Regions from separate parts of the Mesorhizobium sp. P2_C5_2 genome, predicted to be linked through region 2. Evidence: predicted binding sites of a transcription regulator. Region 2 holds the regulator's gene; each other region holds the start of a gene.
What was found. Region 2 encodes PhoB, which activates phosphate uptake and scavenging genes when phosphate is short. Its sites were predicted from a motif close to TGTCATNNANCTGTCAT; they were not measured.
Positions count from the first base shown of each region.

Region 1: the regulator PhoB is predicted to act here: its motif matches at 3,471-3,487, upstream of phnF (phosphonate metabolism transcriptional regulator PhnF).
Region 3: the regulator PhoB is predicted to act here: its motif matches at 5,744-5,760, upstream of AC1D1B_RS07370 (acid phosphatase).

Region 1 covers NZ_JBFUDV010000009.1:123,344-133,240, forward strand. The annotation lists gene AC1D1B_RS28120 (sugar ABC transporter ATP-binding protein) at 1-383, shown strand, start outside; gene AC1D1B_RS28125 (ABC transporter permease) at 380-1,345, shown strand; gene AC1D1B_RS28130 (zinc-binding alcohol dehydrogenase family protein) at 1,416-2,432, shown strand; gene phnF (phosphonate metabolism transcriptional regulator PhnF) at 2,699-3,448, opposite strand; gene phnG (phosphonate C-P lyase system protein PhnG) at 3,568-4,029, shown strand; gene phnH (phosphonate C-P lyase system protein PhnH) at 4,029-4,640, shown strand; gene AC1D1B_RS28150 (carbon-phosphorus lyase complex subunit) at 4,641-5,753, shown strand; gene AC1D1B_RS28155 (hypothetical protein) at 5,756-5,959, opposite strand; gene AC1D1B_RS28160 (alpha-D-ribose 1-methylphosphonate 5-phosphate C-P-lyase PhnJ) at 6,025-6,915, shown strand; gene phnK (phosphonate C-P lyase system protein PhnK) at 6,912-7,688, shown strand; gene phnL (phosphonate C-P lyase system protein PhnL) at 7,691-8,398, shown strand; gene AC1D1B_RS28175 (DapH/DapD/GlmU-related protein) at 8,395-9,012, shown strand; gene AC1D1B_RS28180 (DUF1868 domain-containing protein) at 9,101-9,811, shown strand.
Region 2 covers NZ_JBFUDV010000008.1:75,796-85,692, forward strand. The annotation lists gene AC1D1B_RS26775 (YMGG-like glycine zipper-containing protein) at 55-297, shown strand; gene AC1D1B_RS26780 (CHASE domain-containing protein) at 337-1,983, opposite strand; gene AC1D1B_RS26785 (ATP-binding cassette domain-containing protein) at 2,167-2,979, opposite strand; gene AC1D1B_RS26790 (sugar ABC transporter permease) at 2,991-4,343, opposite strand; gene xylF (D-xylose ABC transporter substrate-binding protein) at 4,489-5,529, opposite strand; gene AC1D1B_RS26800 (ROK family protein) at 5,800-7,035, shown strand; gene phoB (phosphate regulon transcriptional regulator PhoB) at 7,066-7,755, opposite strand; gene phoU (phosphate signaling complex protein PhoU) at 7,772-8,476, opposite strand; gene pstB (phosphate ABC transporter ATP-binding protein PstB) at 8,518-9,342, opposite strand; gene pstA (phosphate ABC transporter permease PstA) at 9,360-9,897, opposite strand, start outside.
Region 3 covers NZ_JBFUDV010000002.1:108,020-117,916, reverse strand. The annotation lists gene AC1D1B_RS07395 (ATP-binding cassette domain-containing protein) at 1-576, shown strand, start outside; gene AC1D1B_RS07390 (sugar ABC transporter permease) at 573-1,832, shown strand; gene AC1D1B_RS07385 (SDR family oxidoreductase) at 1,857-2,585, shown strand; gene AC1D1B_RS07380 (FGGY-family carbohydrate kinase) at 2,778-4,388, shown strand; gene AC1D1B_RS07375 (cytochrome-c peroxidase) at 4,415-5,704, opposite strand; gene AC1D1B_RS07370 (acid phosphatase) at 5,912-7,456, shown strand; gene AC1D1B_RS07365 (hypothetical protein) at 7,504-7,722, opposite strand; gene AC1D1B_RS07360 (hypothetical protein) at 7,751-7,996, opposite strand; gene AC1D1B_RS07355 (hypothetical protein) at 8,321-9,256, shown strand; gene AC1D1B_RS07350 (phosphatidate cytidylyltransferase) at 9,368-9,897, opposite strand, start outside.

The sequences.
Region 1 (9,897 bases), on a different contig from region 2:
GCCAGATCGCAGGTCTCCGCATCAAGACGCCGACGCGCGGTGCGCTGGCCTCCAGCCTGTCCGGCGGCAACCAGCAGAAGATCGTCATCGGCAAATGGCTGGCGCACGGCGCCAAGCTGTTCATCTTCGACGAGCCGACGGTCGGCGTCGATGTCGGCACCAAGGCCGAGATCTACCGCCTGTTCGGGGAGCTTCTGTCCAAGGGCGCCGGCATCATCCTGATCTCGTCCTATTTGCCGGAGGTCTATGAACTCGCCGACACGCTGCACGTGTTCCGGCGCGGCAAACTTGTGGCCACACATGGGTTCCGCACCGCCAATCACGAGGACATTCTCACGCAGGCGCTCGCCGAGAAACAAGAAAAGCTGGGAGGACAGATATGAGCACCGAGGCGATTGCAGCCGAAAAGCCGAAACGGAACTACAACGTCCTGTTCGGGTTGACACTTCTGGCGTTGCTGGTTCTGCTCTGGATCGTTCTGTCGGTGGCGACGCCGAGCTTCGCCTCCTCCAACAACATCGCCAACCTTTTGCGCCAGGGTTCGATGATCGCCATCATGGCGGTCGGCCAGACCTTCGTCATCATCACCGGCGGCATCGACCTGTCGGTCGGCGCCGTGGTCGGCTTCGCCACCGTCATCGTTGCCATGATGATCAATGCCGGCTTCCCGATCTGGGTCGCCATTCTGGCGACACTGCTGGTTGGCGTCGCCATCGGCCTGTTCCATGGCTTCGGCATCGTCAAGATGGGCTTGCCGCCTTTCATCATCACGCTGGCGACTCTGACCTCGCTGCGCGGCATCGGCCTGTTGATGACCAACGGCAATTCGATCAACATCAACAGCGATAGCTTCACGGCATTCTCGCGCAACTCCTTTATCGGCATCCCCAATCTGTTCTGGATGGTGATCCTGGTCGGCATTCCGGCCTACATCTTCCTCCACCACAGCCGCTGGGGCCGCTATCTCTTCTCGGTGGGGTCCAATGCCGAGGCCTCGCGCCTGTCCGGCGTCAACGTCCAGCGCACCATCTACATGGCCTACACACTGTCGGGCCTCTGCGCCGCCTTCGTCGGCGTGCTGCTCGCCGCCCGCATCGGCATCGGCAATCCGACCCAGGCCGAGGGCTGGGAACTGCAGGCGATCGCGTCGTCGGTGATCGGCGGCACCTCGCTGTTCGGCGCCGTCGGCTCGGTGCATGGTCCGCTGCTCGGCGCCTTTATCCTGGCCACGATCAACAACGGCGCCAATCTGCTCAACGTCAACTCGTTTTGGCAGCGCATCATCACCGGCGCACTGATCATCATCATCGTCTATTTCGACGGGCTGCGCCGTCGCAGCAAATGAATCCTCCCTGACTTCTGCGCCGGTCCGATCATTCAACGGGCCGGCGCCTTTTTGAACACTGGAATTGCACATGAAAGCCGTCGTTTGCCGCTCACCCGGCGACCTTGTCCTGGAAGACCGCGCCGCACCCGGCGCGCCGCCTGCCGGCTGGGCCTTGGTCGCCGTCAGCCATGTCGGCATCTGCGGCACCGACTACCACATCTTCGAAGGCAAGCACCCGTTCCTCGCCTATCCCCGCATCATGGGCCACGAAGTGTCGGGCACCGTCGTCGAGACCGGCGAAGGGATTGACCTGTCCGTCGGCGAGCCCGTCATCATCAACCCCTATCTCGCTTGCGGCAAATGCATCGCCTGCCGCCAGGGCAAGCCGAATTGCTGTGTCAGGATCGAAGTGCTCGGCGTGCATCGCGACGGCGCCATGGCCGAGCAGATCCTGGTGCCGGCCGAGAATCTTTATCCGGCGAATGGTCTGTCGCTCGCCGATGCCGCGGCGATAGAGTTCCTCGCTATCGGCGCACATGCCGTGCGCCGCGCCCGCGCCGAACCAGGCGCCCGCACACTGGTCATCGGCGCCGGACCGATCGGGCTCGGCGCAGCCCTGTTTGCCCGTATCGCCGGGCTCGATGTCAGCCTGCTCGACATGAGCAGCGAGCGGCTGGATTTTGCCGAAAGCGAACTCGGCTTCGCCACCCTCGACGGCTCACAAAAACCGGCAACGGAGCTGGTGAGCGAGGCAACTGGCGGCGAAGGTTTCGACGTCGTCTTCGACGCCACCGGCAATACTGCTTCCGTGCAGTCGGCCTTCGCCCATGTCGCGCATGGCGGCACGCTGGTTCTGGTCAGCGTCGTCAAGGACGATATCGTCTTTTCCGATCCTGAGTTTCACAAGCGCGAGATGACACTGGTCGGCAGCCGCAACGCGCTCAAAGCCGACTTCGACCACGTCGCCGCCTCCATCCGCAACGGCGCTGTGCCGCTGGCAAAACTTGTCACCCACCGCACCACGCTGGCCGGTACGCCGCACGATCTCGCGCGCTGGGCGCACGAGAAATCTGGGCTGATCAAAGCTGTGATAGAGATCGGATAAGACGTCGTTCCGACACGAATTCGGCGGATCGTTGCGCTCTGAGTCTGCCTTGGCAACTAGCCGAAACATCCCTCGCTTCGTCATCCTATGGCGGAGCAAGGAGCGAAGCGACGCGGCGCAGACCATAGGATCCATGCCGTGACCTCGAAGCGTTGCTTCGGTGCAGAATTCTGCTCCGCTGCGCTCTTCGCCCGAGATCGCGGCATGGATCCTTGGGTCTCCGCGACGGAGCTACGCTCCTGCTTCGCCAAGGATGACGACGTTAGCTACAGCGCAGATAGCTTCAGTTCCACCCGCTCCGCCGGAAACCGCGTTTCGGAAAACTGGATCGGTCGGCCATCCGGCGTGACGTTGACGGCGACCGCGACCAGCACGATGGCCCCCGGCTGCAGGTTGAGGGCGGCAAGGTCGGCGGCATCGGCATGGCGCGCCGACAGAACTGTCGATTGCCTGAGATAATCGTCCACGCCGAAACGCCGGAGCGAGGCGGTGATCGAACCGGTCTCGCCCATCGCGGCATCGATGCCGGCGAAACGCTTGGCCTCGTACCAGCTGGCAGCCCGCGACACTGGCCGTCCGTCGGCTTCGCCGCGCGTCTCCAGCCGGATCACTTCAGTACCCCTCGCAAGGCTGAGCCCCTCGGCGACGCGCTGATTGGCCGGCTCGATCGCGGATGTGAGCAGCACGATATGCCGTTCCGATGTCTGCCCTTGCAGGCCGGTCGAAAACCGCGTGCGGGCTCCGATCGGATAGGACAGCCGCTTGCGCGACAAGACGAAAGTGCCGCGCCCCTGCTCGGCCCTCAGCACCCCGTCCTGCACCAGCGCTGATATGGCGCTGCGCACCGTGTGGCGGTTGACGCCGTAGCGCTCGGCCAGCGTCACTTCGGGCGGCAGAGCGGCATTCTCGGCAAAGTCGCCGGCGGCGATCGAATGCAGGATCTGGTCGGCGATCTGCCGCCATAGCGAGACACCGCTGCGCCGCTCGATGCTGCTCACCATCTGTTGGCCAGCCATTTTTGCCCCCCGATCACACCCATGTCATCCACCCGTCATGGACACGGGTTAGATAATAGGTATAATTTGTATAGTTGTCTATATCACTAGACAAATTTCACACATTCAGGGAGTTACCCATGCGAGGACAGGAAGCCCGCGACCAGGCCGAGCGCAAGGCCGTCATGGCGACGCTGGCGCAGGCGAGCGGCGACGACATCGCCCGGCTCTGGAACGAGGCCGGCCTGACCTCTGAAGCCGAACTTTTGCGCGGGCCGGAAACCGGCCTGGTGACCGTGCGTGGCCGCATCGGCGGCGGCGGCGCGCCGTTCAATGTCGGTGAAACCACGGTCACGCGCGCCACCGTCCGGCTCCCCTCCGGGCAGGTCGGCCACAGTTACACGCTCGGCCGCGACCGTAAGAAGGCGAGGCTCGCGGCAATCGCCGACGCGCTCTGGCAGGACCCGGCGCAGCGCCAGACGGTCGAGGCCGCGCTGGTCGCACCGCTACGCGCCGCCCAAGGCGAGGCGCGCGAAAAACGCCGCGCCGAGACAGCGGCAACGAAAGTGGATTTCTTCACCATGGTGCGCGGAGAAGACTGATGGACATCGCAGCCCAATCGATCGATGGCGGTTTCGCCGATCCGGTGTTCAACGCCCAGACCGTCTTCCGCGCCGTCATGGACGCCATGGCGCGGCCGGGCAGCGTACAGCCTTTGCCGGCCTTCGCCCGCCCGCCGGCGCCGCTGTCGGCCACCGCCGGCGCCATCGCGCTGGCGCTGTGCGACAACGACACCCCGCTCTGGCTCGACCCCGCTCTGCAAGGGTCCGCGGCGGTCAAGTCCTGGCTCGGCTTCCACACAGGCGCGCCGCTCGCCAACACCCCGGCCGATGCGCATTTCGCTGTGATCGCCAACCCGGCGGAGATGGCGGCCCTCGACGGCTTTTCGCAAGGCACGCAGGACTATCCCGACCGGTCGACGACGCTGATCCTGCAGGTCAGCGATCTCGTCTCCGGCGCGCCGCTGCTGCTCGAAGGTCCCGGCATCGAAACCTCTACCACCATCGCGCCGGCACAGATGCCGCGTCATTTCGTCGAACAGTGGAAGCAGAACAGCCAACGCTTTCCACGCGGCGTCGACATCATCCTGGCGGCACCCAACGGTATCGCCTGCCTGCCGCGCACGACACGCATCAAGACGATGGAGGCGTAAATGTATGTCGCGGTAAAAGGCGGCGAAGCCGCAATTGCCAATGCCCACAGCCTGCTCGCCGACCGCCGGCGCGGCGACCGTTCGGTGCCGGCACTGCGCCTCGACCAGATCGTCGAGCAGCTGGCGCTCGGCGTCGACCGGGTGATGAGCGAGGGTTCGCTCTACGACAGCGAACTGGCCGCGCTGGCCATCGTCCAGGCGCGTGGCGACATGATCGAGGCGATCTTCCTGGTCCGCGCCTATCGCACCACGCTGCCGCGCTTCGGCTACAGCAATCCCATCGATACCGGCGCCATGCTGGTCGAGCGGCGCGTGTCGGCGACCTATAAGGACCTGCCGGGTGGCCAGTTGCTTGGACCCACCTTCGACTACACCCACCGGCTACTCGATCCCGAGCTTGCCGCCGGCGCCGACGTCGCCGAACCGCTGCAGCGCGAAACCGAAGCGCAGGCCATGCCGCGCGTCTCGGCGATCCTCGCCCGTGAAGGCCTGATCGAGCCGGATGGTGAGATGCCGCAGGACCATGTTCCCGGCGACATCACCCGCGAGCCGCTGGAATTCCCGATGGCGCGCGACATCCGCCTGCAGGCGCTGTCGCGCGGCGATGAAGGTTTTCTGCTGGCGCTCGGCTATTCGACCCAGCGCGGCTATGCCCGCAACCATCCCTTTGTCGGCGAGGTCCGCATCGGCGAGGTCGAGCTGGAGCTCGACGTGCCGGAACTGCCCTTCGCCGTGCCGCTCGGCTCGGTCCGCGTCACCGAGTGCCAGATGGTCAACCAGTTCAAGGGTTCGGCCAAGGCACCGCCGCAATTCACCCGCGGCTATGGCCTGGTCTTCGGCCAGAGCGAGCGCAAGGCGATGGCCATGGCGCTCTGCGACCGCGCGCTGCGCGCTGCCGAACTGGGAGAGGATGTCGTCGCCGCCGCGCAGGATGAGGAGTTCGTCATCTCGCACTCCGACAATGTCCAGGCGACCGGCTTTGTCGAGCATCTGAAGCTGCCACACTATGTCGACTTCCAGGCCGAACTCGACCTCGTGCGCCGCATGCGCGCCGAGTACGAAGCGCGCGAAAATACCGACGTGCTGGAAGAAAAGAAAGAGGCCGCGGAATGAGCCTAGTCGCCCGACCCGTTATGACCGCCGCCGCCATCATGGGAATGGCCGCCATACCCCCCGCCGTAATTGTCGCTGCCGCCGATGTTCTCGCCATGCGCGCCCTCCCTTGGGGCAGGCAGAACCATTCTTCGAAGAAGAAAAGCGACCACGCCGACGAATGCCAGCAGCAGAATTCCAAGATGCATCCAACCGGTTTGGGTCATCCGATTTCGCCCTTGTTTGCGCGTCCTGGACGCCAATTCGATAGCACAATGTGGATGTGATCGCCATGACCGACATCGCCACCTACAACTTCGCTTATCTCGACGAACAGACCAAAAGGATGATCCGCCGGGCGATCCTCAAGGGCATCGCCATCCCCGGCTATCAGGTTCCGTTCGCGTCGCGTGAAATGCCGATGCCCTATGGCTGGGGCACCGGCGGCGTGCAGGTCACCGCCTCGATCATCGGCCCGGATGATGTGCTGAAGGTCATCGACCAGGGCGCCGACGACACTACCAATGCCGTCTCGATCCGCGCCTTCTTCAAGAAGGTCGCCAATGTCGCCGTCACCACCGACACGGCAACCGCCACGATTATCCAGACCCGCCACCGCATCCCTGAGCATCCGCTCAGCGCCGGCCAAATTCTGGTCTATCAGGTGCCGATCCCCGAGCCGCTGCGCTTCCTCGAGCCGCGCGAGACCGAGACCCGCAAAATGCATGCGCTGGAGGAATATGGCCTCATGCATGTGAAGCTCTATGAGGACATCGCCAAACACGGCCGCATCGCCACAACCTATGCCTATCCGGTCAAGGTCGAGGGCCGCTATGTAATGGACCCGTCGCCGACGCCGAAATTCGACAATCCGAAAATGCACCGCTCACCGGCTTTGCAGCTGTTCGGCGCCGGACGCGAAAAGCGCATTTACGCCGTGCCGCCGTTCACCGATGTCGTCAGCCTCGACTTCGAGGATCATCCGTTCGAGGTGCAGACCTTCGACCAGCCCTGCGCGCTGTGCGCGGCCGAGAATGTCTATCTCGACGAGGTCATCCTCGACGACCATGGCGGCCACATGTTCGTCTGCTCAGACACCGACCATTGCGAGAAGCGGCGTGCCGATGGCCATCGCGGTCACCTTGCTCCCGAAACCTCGGAAACCATGGAGCCGGCGCAATGACCGACGAACCGCTGCTGCGCGTCTCAGCACTGTCCAAATTCTACGGCTCGCGCGTCGGCTGCGAGAACGTCACCTTCGACCTGTGGCCGGGTGAAGTCCTGGCGGTGGTCGGCGAGTCCGGCTCCGGCAAGACGACGCTGCTCAACTGCCTGTCGACGCGGCTGCTGCCAAGCTCCGGCACCGCCAGCTACCGCATGCGCGATGGCCAGTTTCGCGAACTCTACCGCATGAGCGAGGCCGAGCGCCGCTTCCTGATGCGCACCGACTGGGGCTTTGTCCACCAGAACCCCGCCGACGGCCTGCGCATGACGGTATCGGCCGGCGCCAATGTCGGCGAGCGGCTGATGGCGGTCGGCGACCGCCACTACGGCAAGATCCGCGCAACGGCTGTCGACTGGCTGTCGCGCGTCGAGATCGACGAGGACCGTATCGACGACGAGCCGCGCGCCTTTTCCGGCGGCATGCGCCAGCGCCTGCAGATCGCCCGCAACCTCGTCACCGGACCGCGGCTAGTGTTCATGGACGAGCCGACCGGCGGCCTCGACGTCTCGGTGCAGGCACGCCTGCTCGACCTCTTGCGCGGCCTGGTCACCGATCTCGGCCTGGCGGCGATCGTCGTCACCCACGACCTCGCGGTGGCGCGGCTTCTGTCGCAGCGCATGATGGTGATGAAAGATGGACGCGTCGTCGAAAGCGGTCTCACCGACCGCGTCCTCGACGATCCGCGCGCGCCCTACACCCAGCTTCTCGTTTCCTCGATTCTCCAGGTGTGACCATGGCTACGCCCCTCGTTGTCTCCGACGTCGCCAAGAGCTTCACAATGCATCTACGCGACGGCATCAAACTGCCGGTCGTCGCTGGTGTCTCGTTCTCGATCCGGGCCGGCGAATGCGCTGTGCTTGGCGGCCCCTCGGGCGCCGGCAAGAGCTCGATCCTGAAAATGCTCTACGGCAACTATGCCGTCGACGAGGGCCAGATCATCGTCCAGCATGAGGGCGGCCTGATCGATCTCGCCAATGCCAGCCCGCGCACGGTGCTCGCCGTGCGCCGGCAGACGATCGGCTATGTCAGCCAGTTCCTGCGCACCGTGCCGCGCGTCTCGGCACTGGATGTCGTTGCCGAGCCACTGGTCGAGCGCGGCGAAGAGCGCGAGAGTGCGCGCGAAAAGGCCCGCGCCTTGCTCTCCCAGCTCAACCTGCCCGAAAAACTCTGGGCGCTGCCGCCGGCGACTTTCTCCGGCGGCGAACAGCAGCGCGTCAACATCGCGCGCGGTTTCATCACCGAACATCCGGTTCTGTTGCTCGACGAGCCTACCGCTTCGCTCGATGCGAAAAACCGTGACGTGGTGGTTGCCCTGATCGCCGCCAAGAAGGCAGCCGGTGTCGCTTTGCTTGGCATCTTCCACGACCTGGATGTGCGTGACGCCGTCGCCGATCGCATCATCGACGTCACCTCTTTCGCCGCTGGAAAAATCGCCGCATGAGCCGGAAATTGTCGGAAGCGCCATTCGTCCATGAGACGGCGCAGGTCGAGAATTCGACATTGGGGCGCTGGACCGAGATCGCCGACCGCAGTCGGGTGTCCGAGAGCATCCTCGGCGACTATTCCTACATGATGCAAGACTGCGCCGTCTGGTGCGCGACCATCGGCAAGTTCTCCAACATTGCAGCAAGCGTCCGCATCAACGCCACCAACCACCCGACATGGCGGCCGACGCTGCACCACTTCACCTACCGCGCCTCCGACTATTGGGACGACGCCGAGCACGAAACAGAATTCTTCGCCCAGCGCCGTGCCAAACGCGTCACCATCGGCCACGACACCTGGCTCGGCCACGGCTCGACCATCCTGCCCGGCGTGACTGTCGGCGACGGTGCCGCGGTCGGTGCGGGTGCGGTGGTGTCGAAGGATGTCGCGCCCTACACCATCGTCGGCGGCGTGCCGGCAAAGCCGATCCGCGAGCGTTTCGACCGCCGCACTGCCGAGCGCTACCAGGCGCTTGCCTGGTGGGACTGGGACCACGCCAGGCTGCGCGCCGCGCTCGATGATTTCCGCGAGCTGGAAGCGGACGCCTTCTTGGAAAAATACGGCGGATAGCCGATCACATCATCGTCATAAGACCGGCCCGATTCATATCCCTGACACAGGACTCGGGACAGGAAGCGGTCTTCCCAAGGAGATCGCAATGCCTCAATCCATCAGACCCTCGCTCGCCGGCTTCTTCGAAGGCACCAACCCCAAGCCACCTGTGCATCTCGGCACCCGCTACGACACAGCGGGCAACTTCCTGCTTGAGCCTGGCAACACCGTCGTCAGCCATCTCGTAAGTGGATCGCCTTCGGAGGCCGTCGTCATCGAGGTGCGTGAGCGCATGCGTGCCATGCCGGATGCCGACCGGCTGGCCTTCACGCCGATCTCCAGCCTGCACATGACGCTGTTCCAGGGCATCATTGAATACCGTCGCCGCCTGCCCTACTGGCCGCAGGACGTGCCGCTCGACACCAGCATCGACGACATGACCAGTCTCTATCTGGAGCGGCTCAAGGGCTTTGAGGGCCGCGGTGCATTCAATGTCGAAGTCATCGAAGTCGTGCCGACCGGGCTGACCGTTGCTGGCGCAACCGAGGAAGACCGGCGCGTCATGGGCGCGTGGCGCGATGCGCTGTCGGTGCCGTTCGGCTACCGCCATCCCGATCACGACAGCTACGCCTTCCACGTCACCTTCGCCTACCAGATCCAGCGCCTCGCCGATGACCGGGCTGCCGCGTGGCAGGAGTTGTTCGACGACAGTCTCGCCGAGTTCACCCGCAGGGCACAGGTGATCGAGTTGCAGCCGCCAGCCTTCTGCAACTTCAAGGACATGAAGCATTTCGAGGAGCTGCTGGTGCTGGGCTGACCATCCGCACTATCGCCGCCGCCCGCGCCTGTGGGCAGTAACAAAACTGACATCAATCCGACACCGCAGGTTCATGCGGCTGCGCT
Region 2 (9,897 bases):
GCTAAATGGCGGCTGGAGCTTACTAAAGTGAGGACGAAAGTGAGGAGAGACTCAATGCGGAAATTGATTATTGCCATGGTTGCCGTGGTCGCCGTCAGCGGCTGCAGCACGACCGAGCAGGATGTCGGCGTCGGCGCCGGTGTCGGTGCTTTGGCCGGTGGCCTGATCGGCGGGGGCAAGGGTGCGCTCATCGGCGCAGCCGTCGGTGCCGGTTCCGGTCTGCTGGTGCGCAACCTGCGCAATGGCTATTGCCAGTATCGCGACAATCGCGGCCGGCTCTACACCGCTCGCTGCTGATCCGCTTCAAAGGCGTCAAACAATCAAGACGGAGACCGGTCAGCCGGTCTCCGTTTGTTTGCCTGCATCAGGCGGTGGAATCCTGATTTCCACCGTGAGCCCGTCGGCGCGAAAATCTCTGGCGATCGTGCCGCGCAACTCGCGTGTGACATTGAGATCGATCAGCTTGGTGCCGAAGCCGGTCGTGGCCGGTGCTTCGAGTTGCTTCTGCCCCGCCTCGCGCCAGTTCAGGACCAGCATCCTGTCGGATCCGCGCCCTTCAAACGACCAGTCCACTTTCAGCGCGCCGACGGAATTGCCGGCCTCGCCATATTTCAGCGCATTCGTCGCCAGCTCGTGAAAGGTAAGGCCAAGCGCCTGCGTCGTCGTCTCGTCGAGCAGCACTTCGGGTCCCGACAATATCCCGTCCGGAAGCTCCTTGCCGAACACCTGGCCAAGCTCGATGCGCAAGAGATCGCCAAGATCGGCCTTCTGCCAGCGCGAGCGGGTCAGCATGTCCTGTGAAGCCGCCATTGCCTGCAGGCGGGCCGAGAATGACGAGGAGAACTCCTTCACATCGGTGGCGTGCGCTGCTGTCTGGCGCGCAATCGCCAGCACCCGCGTGATCGAATTCTTGATCCGATGCTTCATCTCCTGCAGCATCAGATCCTTTTCGAGCAGGCTCTTTTCCGTCGTCTCGTGCAACAGCGATTTGGCGTCATAGGCCCGCTCCTGGTAACGCGCCACCAGCGCGATGGCACCGGCCAAAAGCAGGCCGAACAGGCCAAGCATTACCGGAATGGCGCGCGAGGACGGCTGCGAGAAAGCGCTTGTCGGCCGAAACAGCACCGTCCACGGGCGGCCGGCGACGATGATCTTGCGGGTCACCAACAGCCTGTCGCCAAAGCTCGAAACCGGCGGTGTTTCCGACTGGAACAGAAGATTGTCGGCGTCGACCTTGCCGTCATAGACCTCGGTGTTGACCGGCAGCAAAGGCGTGCGGCTGAGCGCCGTCTGGAACAGGTCGCGAGCGCGGAAGGCCGCGTAAAGAAAGCCTGATGTCGACGACCTGGACGCGTTGATGCCATCCGGCGCGGTTTCCACATTGAGCCTGACGAAGACCAGGAAGCCGGTAAAGGTCTGCGCCGCGCCCGTGTCCTGGCCGAGTTGAACCAGACCGCTTGCATGCTGTGCGTCATCGGCCATCGCCTTTTCGATCGCTTCGCGCCGCACCGGTTCGGTGAACATGTCGTAGCCGATGGTCGACTCGTTGGAAGGATCGAGCGGCTCGAACAGCACGACGGGCGTGCGCCATGACTGTGCCGTGTCCGGATAGACAGCGTGGGGCACGCCACGGTCGCGCAACATGTCGCGCTCGACCGCCGCTTCATCGCCGGCTTTGGTCAGCCTGAGATAACCGATGCCGCGCAGGCCGGCGAAGTTGCTGTCGACATCGAGCGCGCTGAAGAAGGCCTTGAATTCGCTCCGCGAAATCTCGCCATTGCGGGCGTCGAACAGTGCCTGCGTCGAGCGCAGCAGCGAAAGATGCAGGTCGATGCGGCTTTCGATGCGGTTGAGCGCATCATCGGCGGTCGCCTCGAATTTGATCCGTGCCGCCTCCTGGGTGGCGAAGTAGGCGAAGCCCGCCATCGTCAAGCTGATCAGCGCGACGGCAATGAAGGCGAGGATCGGGAAAAACTTCTTCAACGCAGACCCATGAACGGTTCGGAACCTTTATGGGCAAGTCGCCGCGGCAACACAATGGCGCGGCTAAACCATCATGACGGCTGGCACATCAAGTTCCAGATATTTAGCCGGCTTATCGAATAACGATCTCGAAGAAGCAAAAACGGCTCGGACGAGATCGCGATCAATCGACGATCGCGTATCTCAGGCGGCGATCTTCAGCGCGCCCGGGCCCGGAATGGCGCCAGGCGGACACTTGCCGAGGATGATCATGCCGAGCACCTCGTCCTGGGTGACATCGGTGGTGCGCGCGGTGCCGACGACCTGGCCGTTCTTCATCACGCAGACGCGGTCGGCAAGCTCGAACACGTCGTGGATGTCGTGGCTGATCAGGAAGATGCCGATGCCGTCCGACTTCAACTGCTTGACCAGTTCGCCGACCTGCGCCGTTTCCTGCGGACCAAGCGCGGCCGTCGGCTCATCCATGATCAGGATGCGGGCGTTGAACAGGATGGCGCGCGCGATCGCCACCGATTGCCGCTGGCCGCCCGACAGCTTGATCACCGGGTCCTTGAAGCGCTGGAAGCGCGGATTGAGCCGGCCCATCACCTTGCGCGCTTCGGCCTCCATGGCGACATCGTCGAGCGTGCCCCAGGCAGTCATGATCTCGCGGCCGAGGAACAGATTGGCTGCGGCGTCGACATTGTCGGCCAGCGCCAGCGTCTGGTAGATGGTCTCGATGCCGTATTTCTTGGCGTCGCGCGGATTGGAGATCGAAGCCTCCTGACCGTTGACGAAGATATGGCCGGCATCGCGCTTGTAGGCGCCGGACAGGATCTTGATGAGTGTCGACTTGCCGGCGCCGTTATGGCCGAGCAGCGCCACGACCTCGCCCGGGAAAAGATCGATGGACGCATCGTCGACGGCGCGGATGCCGCCAAAGGCGATCGAGATGTTGCGCATGTCGATCAGCGGCATGCCGGTGGGTGCAGCGGAGGGAGCGGTTTTGTCAGCCATGATCGTATCCCCTAAACGCGCTTGCGATAGACGGTGTCGAGAAACACCGCGATGACCAGCACGGCGCCGACGACGATGCTCTGCAGCGGCGAGTCGACGCCGAGCAGCACCATGCCGGACTGCAGCGACTGCATCAAAAGCGCACCGAGCATGGCGCCAATGATCGTTCCCGAACCGCCGGCGAGCGAGGTGCCGCCTATGACGGCGGCGGCGATGACGAGCAGCTCGTCCAGCGTCCCCAGCACGTTGGTCGCCGAATTCTGCCGGGCCGACGAGATCGCCGCGGCGATCGTCGCCAGCACGCCCATGATCATGAACACCTTCATGGTGATCCAGCGCGTGTTGATGCCGGCGAGATTGGCGGCTTCCGGATTGCCGCCGATGGCAAAGACGTAGCGGCCGAAACGGGTGCGGTTGGTGATGAAGGTCATGATCAGCCCGACCGCGATCGCCATCAGCACCGGGATGGCGATGCCATGGGCGATGAACAGGCCGCCTTCGGGCACTGTGATGTTGTTGGCGGCCGCATAGCGGTTCACGATGCCGATCGGCCACGGATAGGAATTGGCCAGCCACACCGCGCCCATGATGACGGCGCAGGTGACGGTGCCGAGCAGCGTCTCGGCCCAGATCGGCCGCAGCGGGAAGCGGAAGCGCTTGCGCTGCACCCGCCCGTTGAAGAGCGCGAACACCACGGCAAGGCAGGCGACGATGCCGACGACCCAGCTCCAGGTCGCGCCGATCGATCCGGCCGGACCACCACCCATCAGCTGGAAGGTGGCGTCGAGCGGCGCCACGGTCTGGCCGCTGGTCACCCACCAGGCAGCACCACGCCAGACCAGCAGGCCGCCCAGCGTGACGATGAAGGCCGGCACTTCGAGATAGGCGATGACAAAACCCTGGAAGGCGCCGATCAGAAGGCCGAGTGCCACGCCGATGACCAGCGCCAGAACCCAGATCCACGGATTGCCGAGCTCGAGCCCGACAAAGCGCACCAGGAAATGCACCTGGGCAAAACCCATCACCATGCCGATCAGGCCCTCGGCCGAACCGACGGAGAGGTCGATGTTGCGCATGACGATGACCAGCACCATGCCTGAGGCCATGATGGCGACGGCGGACGTTTGCACCGACAGGTTCCAGAGATTGCGTGGCGTCAGGAAGGTGCGGCTGTCGAAATCGAGCGGATTGACCCCGAGGCGGAAGCTGGAAATGACATGCAGGCCGATCCAGATCAGAAGCAGCGCGCCGATCATGCCGAGCATGCGGGTGTCGATCTCGGTCGCTTTCAGGAACCGGGCGACCGCGCCGAGTTCCGACGCACGCGCGGTGTCGGCCTGCGAAGTCGAGGTCGTGTCGGTCATGATGTCCTCCCAGCGGCTTGCCGTCTGACGCGGATGCCGGACCACAGCCTAGAAGTTAGCCGCCTATGGCGGAAACACAAATCTTGTTGAGAAAACGCCGCGGCTTTGGGGCCGCGGCGTCGATATCGGATGGAAACAGCCAAGCTTAGTTGCAGGCCGCGACGCTGCCGGCGGCGACGCCCGTGCAGACTTCGTCCTTCTTGATCCAGCCGGCATCGATGACGACGTTGAGGTTGTCCTTGGTGATCGCAACCGGGGTCAGGAACAGCGACTTGACGGTGTTGCCACCGGGCGTGGTGAAGTCCTTGGCGCCGGCGATTTCGCCGGTCTTCTTGCCGTCGGCGAGCTGCGAGGCGATCTCGGCGGCGTTCTTGCCGAGCTCTCGCGCATCTTTCCACACCGACACGGTCTGCGTGCCGAGCGCGATGCGGTTCAGCGCGGCATGGTCGCCGTCCTGGCCGGACACCGGAACCGTTCCGGCAAGACCTTGCGCCGTCAGCGCCGCGACAACACCGCCAGCGGTGCCGTCATTGGCCGCGACCACCGCATCGACCTTGTTGTCGTTCGCGGTCAGGAACTGTTCCATGTTCTTCTGGGCGTTCGCCGGCAGCCAGCCATCCGTATAGGCCTCGCCGACATTCTTGATCTTGCCCGAGTCGATGGCTTCCTTGAGCACTTCCATCGAGCCCGAGAACAGGAAATCGGCATTCGGATCGGAACCCGAGCCCTTGATGAAGACGTAGTTGCCTTCGGGCTTCGCCTTGAACACTTCGCGGGCCTGCATACGGCCGACTTCCTTGTTGTCGAAGGTCAGGTAGAAGACGTCCTTGTTCTCGATCAGGCGGTCATAGCCGACGACCGGAATGCCTTCATCCAGCGCCTTCTGCACCGCCGGGCCGATGGCCGAGGCGTCCTGTGCGAGGATGATCAGCGAGTTGGCGCCCTGCGAGATCAGGCTCTCGACGTCGGTCAGCTGCTTGCCGGGATTGGACTGCGCGTCGGCGGAAATGTACTTGTCGCCGGCAGCCTCGATCGCCGCCTTCATCGCCGCTTCGTCGGTCTTCCAGCGCTCTTCCTGGAAATTCGACCACGACACGCCGATGACCTTGTCCTTCGCCTGCGCGACCGACACCAGCGTCAGCGACATGGCGACACCCGCCAGCATGGCGGCTGCAAATCTGTTCATGATAATCCTCCCTGCGCCGCGCGCGGCGCGACAAAACTGGCCCGAAGGCCGGCACACAGAGGCTCTATTTTTTCGAGCCTCGAAAAAATACTGGTCCAACAGCGAGGCGCTGTCAACATCGATTCTGATGGATTCTGATGGCCTCGCCGATTTTTTTCGAGACCCGCAATAAACAATGACAGCGCCGCCGGCTTCTGCCAATATTTGCGTGGCGTCCCTGACCGCCTCCACTATCATGAGGCGCGGGGGGACCGGGAGGAAACAAAAAAGATGTCGGTTGGTATCCGCCACGACGATCTGCGCCGTCGCAACCGTGCGATGGTGATTTCGGCCGTGCGCCGGGCCGGCCAGCCGTCGCGAACGGAGATTGCCGCAACGACAGGCCTCAGCCATTCGACCATATCGGCGATCTCGTCTGATTTGATTCAGGAAGGCATACTGGCCGAGAGCAAACCTGGCGAGACCGTTGCGCTGAAGCGCGGCCGGCCGCAGGTCGGCCTGGGCCTCAACCCGGAAGCAGCGGCCGTGATGACCGTGGTGCTGTCGCTGAACTTCCTCTCCGTCACCGTCATCGACTATGCCGGCCACGTGGTCGCCGAGGAGCAGCGCCGGCTGGACACGCTGACCATGCCGCGCGACGAGCTGATCGGCGAATGCACGGCAATCGTGCGGCGGCGGCTCGAGGATCCCGACCTCGATGTCCAAAGCATCGCCCGCATTGCCATGGGCATCCAGGGCATCACCGATTCGCAGGCGCGCGCCATGCTGTGGTCGCCGATCACGCCGCTGACCGACATTGCCTTCGCCGATATACTGGAAGCGGAATTCGGCATTCCGGCCACCATGGAGAACGACTGCAACATGATGGCGGTGGCGCTGCAATGGCGCCAGCCCGAGCGCTACCGCGACGATTTCATCGCTATCCTCCTCTCGCACGGTATCGGCATGGGGCTGGTGCTGAAAGGCGAACTGTTCACCGGCACCCATTCGTCTGGCGGCGAGTTCGGCCACATGATCCACCGTCCGGGCGGCGCGCTCTGCCGTTGCGGGCGGCGCGGCTGCGTCGAGGCCTATGCCGGCAACTACGCCATCTGGCGCAGCGCCAAAATGATGAGCGAGGACGCCGAACCGGTCGATGTCGGCGACGCTGATATGCGCGCGCTTGCCGCGCGCGCCCGGGAGACCGACGGCCCGGAGCGGGAAGCCTACCGCAAGGCCGGCGAAGCGCTCGGCTTCGGCCTTGGCAGCCTGTTCGCGCTGATCGATCCCGCACCTGTCGCCATGGTCGGGGTCAGCGCCGCCGCCTTCGACCTGATCGAACCGGCGCTGCGCGAAGCGATCGCCCAGACTGCCGGCGGCCAGCACTCGAAGTCGATCTCCTTCGACACCGAGCCCAACGAACTGCCGCTGATCCGCGAAGGCTGCGCCATGCGCGCCCTCGGCTTCGTCGACCAGGAGATTTTCGCGCCGGGGATTCAGTCGAAGACCGGCAAACATGTCGCCTGAGAGGCCGGCAACGGCGCGGCACGGCGCGGCCTAGTCTTCGCGGATGGCGTAGCCGGCGCCGCGGATGGTGCGGATCACGTCAGGCATGCGGCCATTGTTGACCGCCTTGCGCAGGCGGCCGACATGCACGTCCACGGTACGCTCGTCGATATAGATCGTCTCGCCCCAGACATTGTCGAGCAGCTGGCTGCGCGAGAACACCCGGCCGGGATGGCGCATCATGAACTCGAGCAGGCGGAACTCGGTCGGCCCGAGCCGGATCTCGCTCTTCTTGCGGTAGACGCGGTGCGATTCACGGTCGAGCACGATGTCGCCGACCTTGAGCACGCTGGACAGGACTTCCGGCTTGGCGCGGCGCAGGAGCGCCTTGACGCGTGCCATGAACTCGGGCGTCGAGAATGGTTTCACCAGGTAGTCGTCGGCGCCGGTGGAGAGACCGCGCACGCGATCGCTTTCTTCACCGCGCGCGGTCAGCATGATGATCGGCAGCCGTTCGGTCTCGGGCCGCATCCGCAGCCGTCGGCAGAGCTCGATGCCGGACACTGCCGGCACCATCCAGTCGAGCACCAGCAGATCGGGCACGTTTTCCTGCAGCCGAATCTCGGCCTCATCGCCGCGTGTCACCACTTCGACCTGGTAGCCTTCGGATTCGAGGTTGTAGCGGAGGAGCACGCCTAGCGGCTCCTCATCCTCCACGACCATGATGCGTGGCGCAATCATCAGCAGTTCACCCTTGTCAGGCCGACGTGGCCATCGCCGTCTCGTCCTGCTTCGGGCGATTGGCGGGCAATTGCTGGCCGGTCAGCACATAGTACGCATTTTCAGCGATGTTGGTGACATGATCGCCGATGCGCTCCAGATTCTTGGCGCAGAACAGGAGATGCGTGCAGGCGGTGATGTTGCGCGGGTCTTCCATCATGTAGGTCAAGAGTTCGCGAAACACGGACGTGTATTTGACGTCGATGCGCTCGTCGTCATTCCGGAGTTTCGCCAGCGCCGCGGCATCGGCGGCAGCATACTCCTCGACAACGCTTTGAACCTGGATCAGCACCAGCTGCGCCATCGCATCGATGGAATGCGACAGGTCGCGCGGTGTGACGCTGAGGCCAACGGTGCCGACGCGCTTGGCGATGTTCTTGGCGAGATCGCCGATGCGCTCAAGGTCGCCGGCCATGCGGATCGAGCCAACCACGGCGCGCAGATCGTTGGCCATCGGCTGGCGCTTGGCGATGAGCGTGATGGCGCGGTCGTCCAGTTCACGCTGGCGCGCGTCCATGATGGCGTCGTCGGAGACGACACGCTGCGCCAGCGCGTTGTCCGAAGTGAGCAGCGCCCTGGTCGAGCCGCTGACCATCGAGCCGGCCAGATCGCCCATGTCGCGGATCAGCTTGCTGATCTGCCCCAGTTCTTCATCGAAGGAGGCGACGGTATGTTCACCCATGATCCTGGTCCTCGTGCCTGAAAATTCAACCGCTGGACGGCTCAGCCGAAGCGGCCGGTAATATAGTCCTGGGTGCGCTTGTCGTCGGGGTTGGTGAACATCTTGTCGGTGGCGCCCTCTTCGACCAGATAGCCGAGATGGAACATCGCCGTGCGCTGCGACACGCGCGCCGCCTGCTGCATCGAGTGGGTGACGATGACGATCGTGTAGTTCTGGCGCAGTTCGTCGATCAGTTCCTCGACGCGGGCTGTGGCGATCGGGTCGAGCGCCGAGCAGGGCTCGTCCATCAGAATCACTTCCGGCGACACGGCGATGGCGCGCGCGATGCACAGGCGCTGCTGCTGGCCGCCGGACAGGCCGGTGCCGGGCTCCTGCAGGCGGTCCTTGACCTCATTCCAGATCGCCGCCTTCTTCAGGCTGGATTCGACGATCTGGTCCATGTCGGACTTGCGCTTGGCCAGCCCGTGGATGCGCGGGCCGTAGGCGACATTCTCGTAGATCGACTTCGGGAACGGATTGGGCTTCTGGAACACCATGCCGACGCGGGCGCGGAGTTCGACGACGTCGATGTTCTTGTCGTAGATGTCGTCCTCGTCCAGCGTGATCTTGCCCGTCACCCGCGCCGAATCGATGGTGTCGTTCATGCGGTTGAGGCAGCGCAGGAAGGTCGACTTGCCGCAGCCGGACGGGCCGATCAGCGCCGTCACCTGGTTCTGGCGGACGTCGAGATTGACGTCGAACAGCGCCTGCTTCTCGCCGTAGAAGACGCCGACCTTGTCGCCGCGCATCTTGATGACTTCGTTCGACTTGGCGTTCATTTTGTCGCCCACTGCGTTTTCAAGGGACTGTTCGGTCATGATGTTCATACCAAATTGCCTTTTTTCTACCAGCGCCGCTCGAACCGGCGCCGAAGCACGATCGCGGTGATGTTCATGGCCATGAGGAAGACGAGCAGGATGATGATGGCGCCCGACATGCGCTCGACAAAAGCGCGTTCGGCCTCGTTTGCCCACATGTAGATCTGCACCGGCAGCGCGGTCGCCGGATCGAAAGGCGTCTTCGGATAGTCGGCGACGAAGGCGACCATGCCGATCAGAAGCAGCGGTGCTGTCTCGCCGAGCGCACGCGCCAGGCCGATGATGGTGCCGGTCAGGATGCCGGGTGCGGCAAGCGGCAGTATGTGCTGAAACACCATCTGCATCTTCGAGGCGCCAAGCCCAAGCGCTGCCGAGCGGATCGACGGCGGCACGGCGGCAAGGGCTGCGCGCGTGGCGATGATGATGGTCGGCAGTGTCATCAGCGTCAGCACCAGGCCGCCGACAAAGGCGGCCGAGCGCGGCATGCCGAGAAAGTTGATGAACACCGCAAGGCCAAGCAGACCGAAGACGATCGACGGCACCGCCGCCAGATTGTTGATGTTG
Region 3 (9,897 bases), on a different contig from region 2:
GACCCGAGTGCGGCGCTGACGCTCGGCATCGCCACCGTCTTCCAGGATCTGGCGCTGTGCGAAAACCTAGACGTCGTCGCCAACATCTTTCTCGGCAAGGAGCTCAACCCGCTGCGGCTGGACGAGGTGGCGATGGAGATCCGCGCCTGGACGCTGCTCAACGAATTGTCGGCGCGTATTCCAAGCGTCCGCGAAGCGGTCGCCTCGCTGTCCGGCGGCCAGCGCCAGACCGTGGCGATCGCCCGCTCGTTGCTGCTCGACCCCAAGGTCATTCTGCTCGACGAGCCGACCGCTGCCCTTGGCGTCGCCCAGACGGCGGAGGTGCTGAACCTCATCGACCGGGTGCGTGAACGCGGTCTCGGTGTGCTGATGATCAGCCACAATATGGAAGATGTGCGCGCCGTTGCCGATCGCATCGTCGTGCTGAGGCTCGGCCGCAACAACGGCGTCTTCGAACCTGACGCCTCGAACCAGGAACTGGTCAGCGCCATCACCGGCGCCGCCAACAATGCGGTGTCGCGCCGCGCCGAACGGCGCAAGGCAGCACAGGCGCAATCACAGGAGCAGCGGCCATGAGCGCAGAGCCCAAGCAGGACACCTCCGCGTCGACGGCGCTCGACCGCAGCGATGTGCGCGTCAAGCACCAGGCCGGGGTCGGTGGCGCGATCAGCGCTTTCTTCGACCGCGTCCGCTCCGGCGACCTCGGCTCGCTGCCGGTGATCGTCGGCCTGGTCATCATCTGGAGCGTGTTCACTGCTCTCAATCCGGTGTTCGTCTCATCGAGCAACCTCGTCAATCTCCTGTTCGACTGCTCGACCGTCGGCGTCATCGCGCTCGGCATCGTCTGCGTGCTGATGGTCGGCGAGATCGACCTGTCGGTCGGCTCGATCAGTGGCTTTGCCTCGGCCATGGTCGGCACGCTGTGGGTCAACCAGGGCTGGCCGGTGGCGCTCGCTATCCTTGCAGCACTCGCCGTCGGCGGTTTCATCGGCGCGCTCTATGCCTTGCTGTTCAACCGGCTCGGCATGCCGAGCTTCGTCTCGACGCTGGCCGGCCTGCTCGCCGTGCTCGGCCTGCAACTCTACATCCTGGGATCCACCGGCTCGATCAATCTGCCCTATGGCTCGAACCTGGTGAATTTCGGCCAGCTGTTGGTCATGCCCGACTGGCTCTCCTATGCGCTGGCCGCAGTTCCCGGCATCGTCATGCTGATCACCGGCCTGCGCACCGTCAGCCGCCGCCGCGCCGTGAACCTGTCGGCGCCGTCGGTCGGTGGCCTGATCGTGCGCGTCGCCGCCCTGACCATCCTGCTCGAGCTGATCGTCGGCTATCTCAATCAGGCGCGCGGCATACCGTGGATGTTCGGCCTGTTCGTCGGGCTGGTGGTGGCGATGAACTACGCGCTGACCCGCACCCAATGGGGCCGCTCGATGACGGCCGTCGGCGGCAACCGCGAAGCGGCGCGCCGTGCCGGCATCAAGGTTCGTTCCATCTATCTCAGCGCCTTCGTCATGTGTTCGATGTTCGCCGCTCTCGGCGGCGTGCTGTCGGCGGCGCGGCTGGCCTCTGCCAGCCAGCAGGCCGGCACCGGCGACGTCAACCTCAACGCCATAGCCGCGGCGGTCATCGGCGGCACCAGCCTGTTCGGCGGCCGCGGCAGCGCATACTCCGCGCTGCTCGGCATCATCGTCATCCAGTCGATCGCCAGCGGGCTGACCTTGCTCGATCTGTCGTCGTCGCTTCGCTACATGATCACAGGCGCCGTGCTGGCGATCGCGGTCATCGTCGACTCCCTGGCACGCCGCTCGCGGGTTTCCCACGGCCGCGCCTGAACGCAATCATAATTCGAGGATAAAATGGCTCAGGATTTGAGTGGAAAAGTCGCGGCGATCACCGGCGCCGCCTCGGGCATCGGGCTGGAATGCGCCCGGGCCTTGATTGCCGCCGGTGTGCGCGTCGTGCTCGTCGACCGCGCCGAAGACGCATTGAAGAGCGTCTGCGCCGAACTCGGCCCCAATGCCATCCCGCTGGTGATCGATCTGATGAAGCCATCCAGCGTCGCGACGATGATGCCGCAGATCCTCGAAAAAGCCGGCCAGCTCGACATCTTCCACGCCAATGCCGGCGCCTATGTCGGCGGCCCGGTGCTCGACGGCGATCCCGATACATGGGACCGCGTGCTGAATCTCAACATCAACGCGGTGTTCCGCTCCATACACGCCGTGCTGCCGCATATGGTCGAACGCAAGACCGGTGACATCATCGTCACAAGCTCGATCGCCGGGCTGGTGCCGGTGGTCTGGGAGCCGATCTACACCGCCTCCAAGCATGCCGTGCAGGCCTTCGTCCACACGGTGCGCCGGCAGGTCGCCCCATACGGCCTGCGCGTCGGCGCGGTGCAGCCGGGACCCGTGGTGACAGCGCTGATCAGCGACTGGCCGAAGGACAAGCTCGATGATGAACTGGCCAAGGGGGGCCTGATTCAGCCGGTCGAGGTCGCCGAAGCCGTGATGTTCATGCTGACACGGCCGCGGAACGTCACCATTCGCGATCTGGTGATCCTGCCGCAGAGCAATGATTTGTGAGGCAGTAGGAGTTGGGCAGTAGGCAATAGGGGGAAAGACCCTTGCGCCCGACCGCTCATCACTGATCATCTCCTACTGCCTACTGCCTACTGCCTACTGCCTACTGCCTACTGCCTACTGCCTACTGCCTACTGCCTACTGCCTACTGCCTACTGCCTACTGCCTACTGCCTAACTCCTGAGGTCTCCCCCCATGCCTTCCCACTTCCTCGGCATCGACGTCGGCACCGGCAGCGCCAGGGCAGGAGTGTTCGATATCAACGGCACGATGCTCGCCTCGGCCAAGCGCGACATCGCGCTGTTCCTCGAGCCCGGTGAAATCGCCGAGCAGTCGAGCGAGGACATCTGGCGCGCGGTGTGTGCCAGCGTACGCGAGGCGGTGACGAAGTCGGGGCTTGCCGGGCGCGACATTGCCGGCATCGGCTTCGACGCCACCTGTTCGCTGGTCGTCGTCGGGCAGGGCGGGGCGCCTTTGCCGGTCGGCCGTTCCGGCGACGCCCGGCGCAACATCATCGTCTGGATGGACCACCGTGCACTCGACCAGACGCAGCGGATCAATGCCGGCAAGCACGCCGTGCTCGACTATGTCGGCGGCACGATTTCGCCGGAGATGGAAACGCCAAAGCTTCTTTGGTTGCGGGAAAATCTGCCCGATACCTTCGATGCCGCCGAGCATTTCTTTGATCTGACCGACTATCTGACCTGGCGCTCAACCGGCAGCCTGGCGCGCTCGATCTGCACGCTGACCTGCAAATGGACCTATCTCGGCCATGAGCGGCGCTGGGACGACGCCTATTTCCGTGCCATTGGACTCGGCTTGCTGGCCGATGAGGACTTTGCCCGGATCGGTACGGACATCGTCGAAGGCGGCACCGCGCTGGCGCAGGGCCTGACCGAAGCGGCCGCTGCCGATCTCGGCCTGCTGCCGGGAACGCCGGTCGCGGCCGGGCTGATCGACGCGCATGCCGGCGGTGTCGGCACGGTCGGCGGCACTGGTTCGGTCGGCACGCTGCAGTCGCGCATGGCCTATGTCTTCGGCACCTCGGCCTGCACCATGGCCAGCACCAGCGAACCGGCCTTCGTGCCCGGCGTCTGGGGCCCGTACTTCTCCTCGATGGTGCCGGGGCTCTGGCTCAACGAAGGCGGTCAGTCGGCGGCCGGCGCGGCGATCGATCATCTCGTCGCCTTCCACCCCGCCTCGGCTGAAGCATCTGCAAAAGCCAAGGCCGAAGGTCTCGGCCTGACTGCCTGGCTTGGCCGGCAGGCTGCAACGCAGTCGACCGACCTGTCCGTAGTCGCGCGCCTGGCCGAAGGGCTGCATGTCGTGCCGGAATTCCTCGGCAACCGCTCGCCCTTCGCCGACCCCGAAGCCAAGGCGCTCATCGCCGGACTCGGCATGGACACGTCGCTCGACAGTCTCGTCGCGCTCTATGTCGCCGGCCTGCTGGGCATCGGCTATGGCGTGCGCCAGATCCTTGCGGCGATGGCCAACAAGGGCATCGCCATTGACACCATCGTCGTCAGCGGTGGTGCGGCGCAAAGCGAGCTGGTGCGCCAGCTTTTGGCCGACACGACGGGGCTGACCGTCGCCGGGTCGACCTCACCCGAACCAGTGCTGCTCGGCTCGGCCATGTTGGGCGCGGTGGCGGCGCAAAAATATCCCGACGTAACAGCGGCGATGACCGGCATGTCGCGCATCGGCGACATCTATCGCCCGGGCGGCGGCGATCTCGTGCCCTGGCACGACAGACGCTTCGCCGCCTTCGAACTGCTGCAGCAGGCGGGCCGCGCGATCCGCGACTGACCACGGGGCAGGTCGACAATCGAGGCTCAATGGGCCTGCGTCGTGCCCGCCAGCTGGTCGGCATCGGTCAGCGTCTGCAGAAAGGCGACGATGTCGTCGATTTCAGGATCGGTCAACGCCGGCTTGTTGGCGTGCTTTTGATCGAACGGTGGATCCCGGTTGAGATTTGGCCAGTAAACCTTTGGCAGGTCGTCGTATTTCTTGATCGTGCCGTCAGCGTTCTTCGGATACCAACGGCCGGGATCGCTGTCGCGGCTGGCATAAAAGGCGACCGCGTCGCGCAGGGTGTGGAAGTAGCCATTGTGGAAGAAGCTCTTCTTCCGCGCCACGTTGCGCAGCGTCGGCGTGCGGAACAGGCCGCAATACTCCACCCGGCCCTTGAGGTCGGTCCTGAGCGGACCGCACAGGCCGAGGTCGAAATAGGTCGGATCGGTATTGGCCGGGATGGCCGGGTTGCGCGGTACGCCGATGCCGAGGAAGCCGAAATCGGTGAATTGCGGCGGCTCGCCGTCATTGGCCGGCTCGCTGAGATGGCAGCTGGCGCAATTGCCCTTGGTCTCGTCCTCGAACAAGGCGCGCCCGTGCAATTCCTGAGTGGTGAGCGTCGCCTTGCCGGCAAGGAAGGCGTCGTAGCGGCTGGAGTACGGATAGAAATCTGTAGCACTCTGCTCGAACGTGCCGAGCGCCTCGACGGCGGCCTCGAAAGCATCGTCCGGACGGTCGAAGACAGTCTCGCCAAAGACCGCCTTGAACTCGCCGGCATAGGCGGCCTTGCGCAAAGCAGCTGCGACGGCATCGCCATCCTTGTTGGCCATCTCGAACGGCGACAGCAGCGGGATCCGCGCCTGGTCCTTGCCGTGGTCGGCGCGGCCGTCCCAGGTCAGACCGCCGGTCGCGCCATTGTCGACGCTCTCGTCGCCTTCGTCCTCGGAATCGTAGAAATGCTCGCTGAAGGCCGGAACCGCCTGGAGATAGCGCAGCGACGGCACGGCGCGCAGCCCCGGCTGGCCCATATCGGGCCCACCCATCTCTACCGGTCCCGCTGATGCCGGGCCAAAAGCGTGATGCGGATCATGGCAGGACGAGCAAGCCTGCAGGCGCGACGCCGACAGCGATGTATCGAAGAACATCTTGCGGCCGAGCGCGGTCAGCGCCGCCGCCCTGGCATAGGCGTCGGTGCGCGACATCGGCCCGGGATGGACGCCGTCGGCGCCTGCCGTGTGCGCTGGCTTGAGCGACAAGAGACCGAGCAGTGCTGCCGCGCCGATGGCGATCGCCCGACTTTTCCCCCACCTTGGCCAGTGTTGCGCCGTCATCTCGTTCGGTCCGGTTTCGTCCGGACTTAAAACCGCACTGCTACGGATTGATGACCGCACCACCTGCTCACGCAACCGTGTTCGCTGGCTTGGAAAACGTCACAAAGGTGACAAGGCCGTGGCCCTAATTTGGCGTGCCGCGCGAAAAGGTCCGCCTTTGCCGCGCTGCTCCTCCAGCCACTGTTCCAAGCCACGAGGTTTTCCATCATGACGAGGCTCAAGCTCCTCAGTTCCCTGTATCTGGCCGGCTCAGCCCTTGCTTCCTTGGCAGCAGGCGCCGTTCATGCCGCGCCCGCCGGCTACGACAAGATCGATACGGTCGTCGTCATCTATGCCGAGAACCGCAGCTTCGATAACCTCTACGGCGGCTTTCCCGGCGCCAACGGCCTGTCGAATGTGACGGCCGGCCAGGCGCGCCAGCTCGACCGCGACGGCCAACCGCTGACCGAATTGCCGCCGGCCTGGGGTGGACTCACCGGCAAGGGCGTCACGCCGGCGGTGACGGAAGCACAGACAGCGCATCTCGCCAATGCCGTCTTCGCCATCGACGATCCCAAGGGTTTTAACGAGAATACCGGGGTCATCACCCATGATCTTTGGCATCGCTTCTACCAGGAGCAGATGCAGATCGACGGCGGCAAGAACGACAAGTTCGTCGCCTGGGCCGATTCCGGCGGTCTCGTCATGGGCCATTATGACGGCTCGGTGCTGCCGATGTGGGCGGTCGGTAAGAAATACGTGCTGGCCGACAATTTCTTCCAGGGCGCTTTCGGCGGATCCTTCCTCAATCATTTCATGCTCGCCTGCGCCTGCGTGCCGGTCTATCCCAATGCCGACAAGAGCCCGGTCAAGGACCAGATCGCCGTTGTCGACGCGGACGGCAAGACGCTCAAAATCGCCGACAATTCGCCGCCGTCGGCGCTCGGTGGTGTGCCGAAATTCGTCAGTGACGGCGCCATCACCCCCGATTTCTACGCCGTCAACACCATGCAGCCGCCCTACCAGCCGAGCAACAACAAGCCGGTTGCAGGCGGTGACGCAGCACTTGCCGACCCGGCTCAGCCGACCACGCTGCCGCCGCAGCACGACATCACCATCGGCGACCTCTTGTCGCTGAAGGGCGTCGACTGGGCCTGGTATGCCGGCGCCTGGCAGGCCACACTCGACGGCAAGAATGCGACGCCAGTGCCGAACTTCCAGTTCCATCACCAGCCCTTCAACTATTTCGCGGCTTATGCGCCGGGCACGGCCGCGCGCGCCGAGCATCTCAGGGATGGCGGCCTTGGCGGCTCCGAGTTCATCAAGGCGATCGACGACGGCAAGCTGCCCGCCGTCTCCTTCTATAAGCCGCAGGGCAATCTCAACGAGCACAGCGGCTATGCCGACGTCACCTCAGGCGACCAGCATCTGGTCGACCTCGTCGCCCATCTCGAGAAAAGCCCGCAATGGCCGCATATGCTGGTTGTCGTCACCTATGACGAGAATGGCGGCTTCTGGGATCATGTCGCGCCGCCCAAGGCGGATCGCTGGGGCCCGGGCAACCGCATCCCGGCCTTGATCATCTCGCCCTATGCCAGGATGGGCATGGTCGATCACACACAATACGACACCACGTCGATCCTGCGCTTCATCACCGCGCGCTACGATCTGCCGGTGTTGCCCGGCATCGTTGCCCGCGACAAGGCGCTGCGCAACAACGACCAGCCGCCGATGGGCGATCTGAGCGCGGCGCTTGATCTGAGCCGCCAGTGATAGTCGTGGCGCGGGGGCCCTCCGCGCCGCGACCGCCCCCGCCGCGGCTAGAAGTTCAGGTAAAATGCTGGCGGATAGATCGGATTGTTGGCCGACGCCGCTTTTGCATCGGCCGGCGTGATCCCGCTTGTCGACGTGTTGTCGAGCGGCGGCCGGGTTTGCTCGACCTTGGCAGCCTTGTCTTCCGTCACCGGGTTGTTCTTCTTGGCTTCTGCCGCTTGCGACAGGGCAATCACGACGAGAAGCGCGGATAGAACGACTCTCATGACAATTTCCTCCCTTGGCTCTAGGGCCTCACTCCTTGAAGCCGGACTCGTCGAGCATCGCGACCTGCTTGCCGTCGACGTAGAAGCGGATCGCGTGCGCGTCGCCGTCGACCTCGATCCGCGTAGGCTGGATAGCCGCTGTCGCCGCGGGCGTCTGCCGGACGTGCCGCTCCTGGATTGCTCCATCCGGTCCGAATTTGAGCAGCAGCAGCAGTGCGGTGCATCCAACTGCAACCGCGACGAAGGGTGTTATGGGAGAGGCCGTCCAGGACATCGATCGTTCCTTCCTTGTTGAGGTGGCATCCACGGCTGCCACCGGTCTTGCGAACCCGGTTTCGCCGCTGCTCAAAATCCAGCGTGTCGCTGTTCTCAGGAGGAAAGGGTGGTCTGCTTCAGCCCGGATGATATGCGTTTCATTTTGGTTCCCTGCCTACCCGCCCGCGACCATAGCGTCGGTCGCCGGGTCGGAAAGGACGTACGTGTGGAACGCCGGGGAATTCCTTGGATTTCCAAGGATATTAGCTTGTGGAAAAGTACAATGGGAGGATCGGTCGGAGCGTGTTATGCCAAGCCTGGCAGCTGGCATTGAAGGCACCGCATGGCACAGCATATCGCGCAGAAGCTGAGGTTGACATCGGTCCTGCTGGGGGCCACCAGCCGCAAGGATCTGGCGGCGGCGTTCCGGCGCGTCAACCCGAAGACGGCGTTCGATCTCGGCCGCGCCGACAAATGGCTGCAGGGCCGCGCGCAGCCGCGCGAGCACAGCGTCTACGACGACTGGGCGAAGGTTCTCGAACTGGAGCAGCCCGGCGCCTGGATTGCCGAGAGTGACCTGCCGAGCTTCACCGCCGCGATCTCGGCTCGCCACGGCATCGACAAGACCGAGCTGGAGCGCCGCGTCACCGCGCAGTCCGAAGCATCGCCAGCGCACGACGACCGACATCTCGGCGCCGCCCTTGCCGGAACCTACGCATGCTATTCGCGCGCCTGGTCGCCCTACTATCGCGGCCAGTTCATCAAGGGCATCCTATCGATCGAGGTAGGGCTTGGCCTGCATGGCCTGACCGCTACCTATCGCGAGGCTTTGCCGACGGGCCAACTGGTGCTTGGCGGGCCGGTCACGGCGGCCAAGCGCGGCCTTTACGTGCATTTGAAGGAAGTCGGCGGCGATGCCCAGTTCTTCCTCAGCCTGATCCCGCAGTCGCAGCCGGGAAGTGTGCTTGGCGGCTATATGTGCGGCACCGCCATCATCGGCCCGGAGGCGCAGCCGTCACTGACAAGGATCCTCATCGTGCGTCTGCGCGATCTGGCGCCCGGTGCCGCCTCGTGGGGTGGATACCTGCTCCCCGACCAGTCGATATCAGGGGATCTGGCATCGTTCGGCATGTCCATCGAGCAGCCGGAGCAGGTCGACCGGCAGCTCGTGCGGTTCCTGGTTGGGGGCAGCGACGGCGGCGTCCACCAGATCCCGCCGGCCGAGTTCCGCGCCATCCTCGACGTCTTCGACCGCCATTGGCTGCGGCATTCGGGGTAGGGGGCGATGGCCCTTGATGGGCGAGGGCGCGGCGCCGGAGCTGCGATCTCCCCCCTTTTATGGGGGAGATCAGCTCTCACTGCCGCTCCGCAACTCTCCGCCTCAGCCTCTTCACACCGTCCAGAAATAGCGGACGATGTGGAAGAACACCGGCGCGGCGAAGACCAGGCTGTCGGCGCGGTCCATCATGCCGCCATGGCCCTCGATCAGGTGACCCCAGTCCTTGACGCCCTGGTCGCGCTTGATGGCCGACGCGACCAGCCCACCGAGAAATCCCATCAGGCAGGCGATGAAGGCGACGCCGGCCGCCGCCAGTGGCGAGAACGGTGTCAGGAACGACAGCAGCGCGCCGAGCAGGCTCGATGCCACCAGCCCGCCGATCAGCCCTTCCCAGGTCTTCGACGGCGAGACGGAGGGCGACAGAAGATGCCGGCCGAACAGCTTGCCGAAAATGTATTGCAGCACGTCGCTGCCTTGCACGGTGATGATCAGGAAGGCGATGAGCAGGAGATTGCGGCCTTCGAAGCCAGGAACGTTGAGGGTCAGCAGCGCCGGCACATGGCTGACGCAGTAGACGGAGATCATCACCGCCCATTGCTGCGCCGATACGCGCTCGAGGAAGCGTTCGGTGTCGCCGTTGA